2 regions of the Echinicola jeungdonensis genome follow, and region 2 is predicted to be linked to the other one. Evidence: riboswitches for the same ligand, from Rfam matches in the RefSeq annotation. Region 2 holds a riboswitch; the other holds the start of a gene.
What was found. A riboswitch is a leader RNA that binds a small molecule or an ion and turns the genes downstream of it on or off. The one in region 2 is predicted to bind cobalamin.

Region 1 (3,725 bases), on a different contig from region 2:
TTTCGAGGTTATTTAAAAAATACATGGGGGTATCCCCATCAACGTATAAAAATGAGCTTTAAAAGCCAAACCTATTACCGATTACATTTAAACCAGGAAAGGGATCATTTATTCACCAACATTGTACTCTTCATCAGTCACCGGCTCCATCCATTCTACTATGCCTTTCTCAGTATTTGGAACAATATACATTTGCTGTAAACCGGTATCAGGACTTGCACCATGCCAATGACGGGTATTGGGAGGGCATTTTACTATATCCCCTTTTTTCATTACCTGAATGGGCTCCCCTTCGATTTGGTGATAGCCTACACCATCAGTAATAATAAGGATTTGGCCTCCAGGATGGGTATGCCAGTTGCTTCTTGCCCCTGGTTCAAAAAAAACATTTCCCACCAAAGTGGTATAAGTTGAATCATTGGGCACAAGGCCATAATTGTAGGCTTTGCCAGTAAAATACTCAGAAGGTCCTAACTTCCCTTTAGGGAAAATGGCTTCCAAATCTTTTTGTTCTGTTTCGGATGAATCTTGTCCTTGACACCCCTGGAGAACCAAAGCTGAGAATACTAATAACAGATTGATATTTTTCATAATATAAGAAATTTATTGACCTATTTTCTTAATAACCTTTGCAGGAACACCTGCCACAAAACAGTTTGAGGGCACATCTTTTGTTACCACCGCACCTGCAGCTACTACCGAGTTTTCACCAATGGTAACCCTGGGAAGGATGGTAGCAATGGCACCGACCCAGACATTCCTTTTTATTATCACTTCTGCAGGAACCATGGTCTTTCGGGAGGCAATCTCCACTGGATGGTTTTCGGAGCTTATATTCACCCGTGGGCCAAGCATCACTTCATCTTCAATAGTTATACCCCTAAATCCAAAAAGCTGCAGGCATGGTTGATAAACACATTTTTCCCCAGCTTTATATTTTTTCCAACATTGGTATAAAATGGCGTAAACAATGTGGTACTTTCATCAATTGGGCTTCCTATGATCTCGGAGAGCCATGACCGAATTTCCTGGATATTACAAGCTGAATTCAGTTTCACAGAAAGCTTGATGGTCTCATTAACTGCCTTCCTAATCTTCCCGTAATCCGGGTCATCCATGGAAATCACTTCCCCTGACCTCAGCCTTTCAAAAATATCTTTTGCTTGGTTTGTCTGGTGCTTTCCCATTCTGTATGAACTTGATTTTCCATTACAAATGTATACCTAGAAATCTATTAGAAATTAATGATTTTCAAATCAAAAAGTAAGAAATTCAAACCCACATTTCAGTTCAAGTCCTAAAATATGGCCTTAAATAATAAAAGGGTTATTGCAATCAGCATTGATATAGAGGAAAACCAATAACTAATTTACCCAACAACCAATTACTTTAACCGAATTCCCTATATTTGCAGCCCAAAGTTCTTTACTTGATTTCTTCATCTTCCAATATAGGTCCTTGACCAAGGTCAGGGTGAATAGGGAACCGTGTGAAAATCACGGGCTGTCGCGCAACTGTAAGTAATGGAAAAGTTTTTACCCTTAGTGGTCCACTGTCCCGATAACCATCGGGGTGGGAAGGACGGTAAAAATGTTACAAGCCAGGAGACCTGCCTATATTGAAATGACAATGCTTTCGCGATTTGAAGCCCTGTCAAGTAGGATGCTTTTTCCAAAAAATTATGGGACTCGTGTGCCTAAGGAAAAAGTATATCCTGTTTTTCACCTCCACTTCTTATCCGCAGGGCATTGTGAAGTTTAGCTAAAGGCTTTTGACCTATTTATCACGTTAAAAGTTTAAAATTATGCTAACGCACAATCTTGGCTACCCGCGGATTGGTAGCAAAAGACAACTCAAAAAGGCCAGTGAAGCTTACTGGGCCGGAAAATCAACCCTTCGTGAACTCCAGGAAACCGGTGCAAACATCCGGGAAGAAAATTGGAAAATCCAACAGGAAGCAGGCATTGACCTGATCCCTTCCAATGATTTTTCCTTCTACGATCAGGTTTTGGACATGTCCTTTACCGTTGGTGCTATTCCTGAAAGATACCATGAGATTGTAACTGACCAGAAAAAACCTGAACTGGACCTTTATTTTGCCATGGCCCGGGGCTATCAGAAAAATGGCCTTGATATCATTGCCATGGAAATGACCAAATGGTTCGATACCAATTACCATTATATCGTTCCTGAATTTAAAAAGAATCAGCCCTTTAAACTCTTCTCCACAAAAATCCTGGATGAGTTCAAAGAGGCAAAAAGACAGGGTATCATCACCAAACCTGTCATCCTTGGACCGGTCTCCTACCTCCTATTGGGTAAAGAAAAGGAAAAAGGTTTTAAGCGAATTGAGCTGATCAAAAACCTTGTCCCTGTTTATTTGGACATCCTCAAAAAACTGGAGGAATCAAACGCTACCTGGGTACAATTGGATGAACCTTTTCTTGCCATGGATCTGGATCAGGAAGAAAAGGAAGCTTTTGAATATACATACAAAACCATCCGCAAAGCTTGTCCGAACCTTAAAATCCTTTTGACCACTTATTTTGGCGGCCTGGATGAAAATTTGGACCTGGCTTGTGAATTGCCAGTTTGTGGCCTGCATTTGGATTTGGTCCGGGCTCCAAAACAACTTGAAAAGACATTGGATAAACTTCCGCAAAACCTAAGCCTTTCTTTAGGATTGGTAGATGGAAGGAATATCTGGAAAAATGATTTCAAAGCTTCTTTGGAATTACTTGAATTGGCCAAAGGCAAGAAAAGTGAAAACCGCCTATTGATAGCTTCCAGTTGCTCTTTGCTTCATTCACCCTGTGACTTGGAGGAGGAAAAATCTGGCTCAGGGTTGACGGCTGAGATCCAACAATGGTTGGCTTTTGCCAAGCAAAAAGTCGGTGAAATTGCAAGCTTGAAGCAACTAGCTTTGGATTCCGGTTTGCCGGAAACCAACAATTATTGGAGGAAAATCAAAAAGCTATCCAATCTAAAAAAACCTCTTCCATCATCCATAAACAAGAGGTGGGACAGGCTGTAAGCAGCCTTACACCAGGCCATAGCACGAGGAATAAGCCTTTTGGAGAAAGGAGAAAACTTCAAACCCCAAACCTGAACCTTCCACTTTTCCCAACCACAACCATTGGTTCCTTTCCTCAAACCAAGGAGGTAAGGCAATGGCGAGCTCTAAAGAAAAAGGGGAAATTGACTCAAAATCAATATGATGAGCTGATCAAAAGTGAAACCGAAATGGCAATACGTTGGCAGGAAGGAATTGGATTGGATGTTTTGGTTCATGGGGAGTTTGAAAGAAATGATATGGTTGAATATTTCGGGGAGCAATTGGAAGGCTTTGTCTTCACCCAAAATGGCTGGGTCCAAAGTTATGGTTCCCGCTGCGTTAAACCTCCCATTATTTATGGAGACGTTTCCCGTCCTGAGCCTATGACCGTTGGTTGGACTTCTTTTGCCCAATCCCTGACAGAAAAAATGTAAAAGGAATGCTCACAGGGCCGGTAACCATTTTGCAATGGTCCTTTGTCCGAAATGACCAGCCCAGATCAACCACTTGTCAGCAAATTGCCCTGGCTATCAGAGAAGAGGTGGCTGATTTGGAAAAAGAAGGCATCAAGATCATCCAAATTGATGAACCTGCCCTAAGGGAAGGTTTGCCCTTAAGGCAGTCCGACTGGGAAGCCTATCTGGACTGGGCTGTAGAATGTTTCCGAATC
Region 2 (3,725 bases):
ACCTCTTCTCTGATAGCCAGGGCAATTTGCTGACAAGTGGTTGATCTGGGCTGGTCATTTCGGACAAAGGACCATTGCAAAATGGTTACCGGCCCTGTGAGCATTCCTTTTACATTTTTTTCTGTCAGGGATTGGGCAAAAGAAGTCCAACCAACGGTCATAGGCTCAGGACGGGAAACGTCTCCATAAATAATGGGAGGTTTAACGCAGCGGGAACCATAACTTTGGACCCAGCCATTTTGGGTGAAGACAAAGCCTTCCAATTGCTCCCCGAAATATTCAACCATATCATTTCTTTCAAACTCCCCATGAACCAAAACATCCAATCCAATTCCTTCCTGCCAACGTATTGCCATTTCGGTTTCACTTTTGATCAGCTCATCATATTGATTTTGAGTCAATTTCCCCTTTTTCTTTAGAGCTCGCCATTGCCTTACCTCCTTGGTTTGAGGAAAGGAACCAATGGTTGTGGTTGGGAAAAGTGGAAGGTTCAGGTTTGGGGTTTGAAGTTTTCTCCTTTCTCCAAAAGGCTTATTCCTCGTGCTATGGCCTGGTGTAAGGCTGCTTACAGCCTGTCCCACCTCTTGTTTATGGATGATGGAAGAGGTTTTTTTAGATTGGATAGCTTTTTGATTTTCCTCCAATAATTGTTGGTTTTCCGGCAAACCGGAATCCAAAGCTAGTTGCTTCAAGCTTGCAATTTCACCGACTTTTTGCTTGGCAAAAGCCAACCATTGTTGGATCTCAGCCGTCAACCCTGAGCCAGATTTTTCCTCCTCCAAGTCACAGGGTGAATGAAGCAAAGAGCAACTGGAAGCTATCAATAGGCGGTTTTCACTTTTCTTGCCTTTGGCCAATTCAAGTAATTCCAAAGAAGCTTTGAAATCATTTTTCCAGATATTCCTTCCATCTACCAATCCTAAAGAAAGGCTTAGGTTTTGCGGAAGTTTATCCAATGTCTTTTCAAGTTGTTTTGGAGCCCGGACCAAATCCAAATGCAGGCCACAAACTGGCAATTCACAAGCCAGGTCCAAATTTTCATCCAGGCCGCCAAAATAAGTGGTCAAAAGGATTTTAAGGTTCGGACAAGCTTTGCGGATGGTTTTGTATGTATATTCAAAAGCTTCCTTTTCTTCCTGATCCAGATCCATGGCAAGAAAAGGTTCATCCAATTGTACCCAGGTAGCGTTTGATTCCTCCAGTTTTTTGAGGATGTCCAAATAAACAGGGACAAGGTTTTTGATCAGCTCAATTCGCTTAAAACCTTTTTCCTTTTCTTTACCCAATAGGAGGTAGGAGACCGGTCCAAGGATGACAGGTTTGGTGATGATACCCTGTCTTTTTGCCTCTTTGAACTCATCCAGGATTTTTGTGGAGAAGAGTTTAAAGGGCTGATTCTTTTTAAATTCAGGAACGATATAATGGTAATTGGTATCGAACCATTTGGTCATTTCCATGGCAATGATATCAAGGCCATTTTTCTGATAGCCCCGGGCCATGGCAAAATAAAGGTCCAGTTCAGGTTTTTTCTGGTCAGTTACAATCTCATGGTATCTTTCAGGAATAGCACCAACGGTAAAGGACATGTCCAAAACCTGATCGTAGAAGGAAAAATCATTGGAAGGGATCAGGTCAATGCCTGCTTCCTGTTGGATTTTCCAATTTTCTTCCCGGATGTTTGCACCGGTTTCCTGGAGTTCACGAAGGGTTGATTTTCCGGCCCAGTAAGCTTCACTGGCCTTTTTGAGTTGTCTTTTGCTACCAATCCGCGGGTAGCCAAGATTGTGCGTTAGCATAATTTTAAACTTTTAACGTGATAAATAGGTCAAAAGCCTTTAGCTAAACTTCACAATGCCCTGCGGATAAGAAGTGGAGGTGAAAAACAGGATATACTTTTTCCTTAGGCACACGAGTCCCATAATTTTTTGGAAAAAGCATCCTACTTGACAGGGCTTCAAATCGCGAAAGCATTGTCATTTCAATATAGGCAGGTCTCCTGGCTTGTAACATTTTTACCGTCCTTCCCACCCCGATGGTTATCGGGACAGTGGACCACTAAGGGTAAAAACTTTTCCATTACTTACAGTTGCGCGACAGCCCGTGATTTTCACACGGTTCCCTATTCACCCTGACCTTGGTCAAGGACCTATATTGGAAGATGAAGAAATCAAGTAAAGAACTTTGGGCTGCAAATATAGGGAATTCGGTTAAAGTAATTGGTTGTTGGGTAAATTAGTTATTGGTTTTTCCTCTATATCAATGCTGATTGCAATAACCCTTTTATTATTTAAGGCCATATTTTAGGACTTGAACTGAAATGTGGGTTTGAATTTCTTACTTTTTGATTTGAAAATCATTAATTTCTAATAGATTTCTAGGTATACATTTGTAATGGAAAATCAAGTTCATACAGAATGGGAAAGCACCAGACAAACCAAGCAAAAGATATTTTTGAAAGGCTGAGGTCAGGGGAAGTGATTTCCATGGATGACCCGGATTACGGGAAGATTAGGAAGGCAGTTAATGAGACCATCAAGCTTTCTGTGAAACTGAATTCAGCTTGTAATATCCAGGAAATTCGGTCATGGCTCTCCGAGATCATAGGAAGCCCAATTGATGAAAGTACCACATTGTTTACGCCATTTTATACCAATGTTGGAAAAAATATAAAGCTGGGGAAAAATGTGTTTATCAACCATGCCTGCAGCTTTTTGGATTTAGGGGTATAACTATTGAAGATGAAGTGATGCTTGGCCCACGGGTGAATATAAGCTCCGAAAACCATCCAGTGGAGATTGCCTCCCGAAAGACCATGGTTCCTGCAGAAGTGATAATAAAAAGGAATGTCTGGGTCGGTGCCATTGCTACCATCCTTCCCAGGGTTACCATTGGTGAAAACTCGGTAGTAGCTGCAGGTGCGGTGGTAACAAAAGATGTGCCCTCAAACTGTTTTGTGGCAGGTGTTCCTGCAAAGGTTATTAAGAAAATAGGTCAATAAATTTCTTATATTATGAAAAATATCAATCTGTTATTAGTATTCTCAGCTTTGGTTCTCCAGGGGTGTCAAGGACAAGATTCATCCGAAACAGAACAAAAAGATTTGGAAGCCATTTTCCCTAAAGGGAAGTTAGGACCTTCTGAGTATTTTACTGGCAAAGCCTACAATTATGGCCTTGTGCCCAATGATTCAACTTATACCACTTTGGTGGGAAATGTTTTTTTTGAACCAGGGGCAAGAAGCAACTGGCATACCCATCCTGGAGGCCAAATCCTTATTATTACTGATGGTGTAGGCTATCACCAAATCGAAGGGGAGCCCATTCAGGTAATGAAAAAAGGGGATATAGTAAAATGCCCTCCCAATACCCGTCATTGGCATGGTGCAAGTCCTGATACCGGTTTACAGCAAATGTATATTGTTCCAAATACTGAGAAAGGCATAGTAGAATGGATGGAGCCGGTGACTGATGAAGAGTACAATGTTGGTGAATAAATGATCCCTTTCCTGGTTTAAATGTAATCGGTAATAGGTTTGGCTTTTTAAAGCTCATTTTTATACGTTGATGGGGATACCCCCATGTATTTTTTAAATAACCTCGAAAAATAAAGTGGATCCTGAAAGTTCAGTTCGTAGCTGATTTCTTTTACAGACATGTTAGTTAGATTGAAAAGCTCACAAGCTTTTTGGACTTTTAATAAATTGAAAAAATGGATCAGTGATTGGC

Region 1: another riboswitch for cobalamin. It lies ahead of QWY93_RS20015 (hypothetical protein); the one in region 2 lies ahead of metE (5-methyltetrahydropteroyltriglutamate--homocysteine S-methyltransferase).

Annotation. Positions count from the first base shown of each region.
Region 1 is NZ_JAUFQT010000001.1:3,218,097-3,221,821, forward strand. It holds gene QWY93_RS13405 (AraC family transcriptional regulator) at 1-62, shown strand, start outside; gene QWY93_RS13410 (cupin domain-containing protein) at 109-591, opposite strand; gene QWY93_RS19700 (acyltransferase) at 604-840, opposite strand; gene QWY93_RS19705 (LbetaH domain-containing protein) at 873-1,187, opposite strand; cobalamin riboswitch at 1,436-1,631, shown strand; gene QWY93_RS20015 (hypothetical protein) at 1,805-3,034, shown strand; partial or broken gene QWY93_RS20020 (hypothetical protein) at 3,019-3,725, shown strand, end outside.
Region 2 is NZ_JAUFQT010000002.1:17,824-21,548, forward strand. It holds gene metE (5-methyltetrahydropteroyltriglutamate--homocysteine S-methyltransferase) at 1-1,796, opposite strand, end outside; cobalamin riboswitch at 1,970-2,165, opposite strand; gene QWY93_RS19735 (LbetaH domain-containing protein) at 2,415-2,729, shown strand; gene QWY93_RS19740 (acyltransferase) at 2,762-2,998, shown strand; gene QWY93_RS13585 (cupin domain-containing protein) at 3,011-3,493, shown strand; gene QWY93_RS13590 (AraC family transcriptional regulator) at 3,541-3,725, opposite strand, start outside.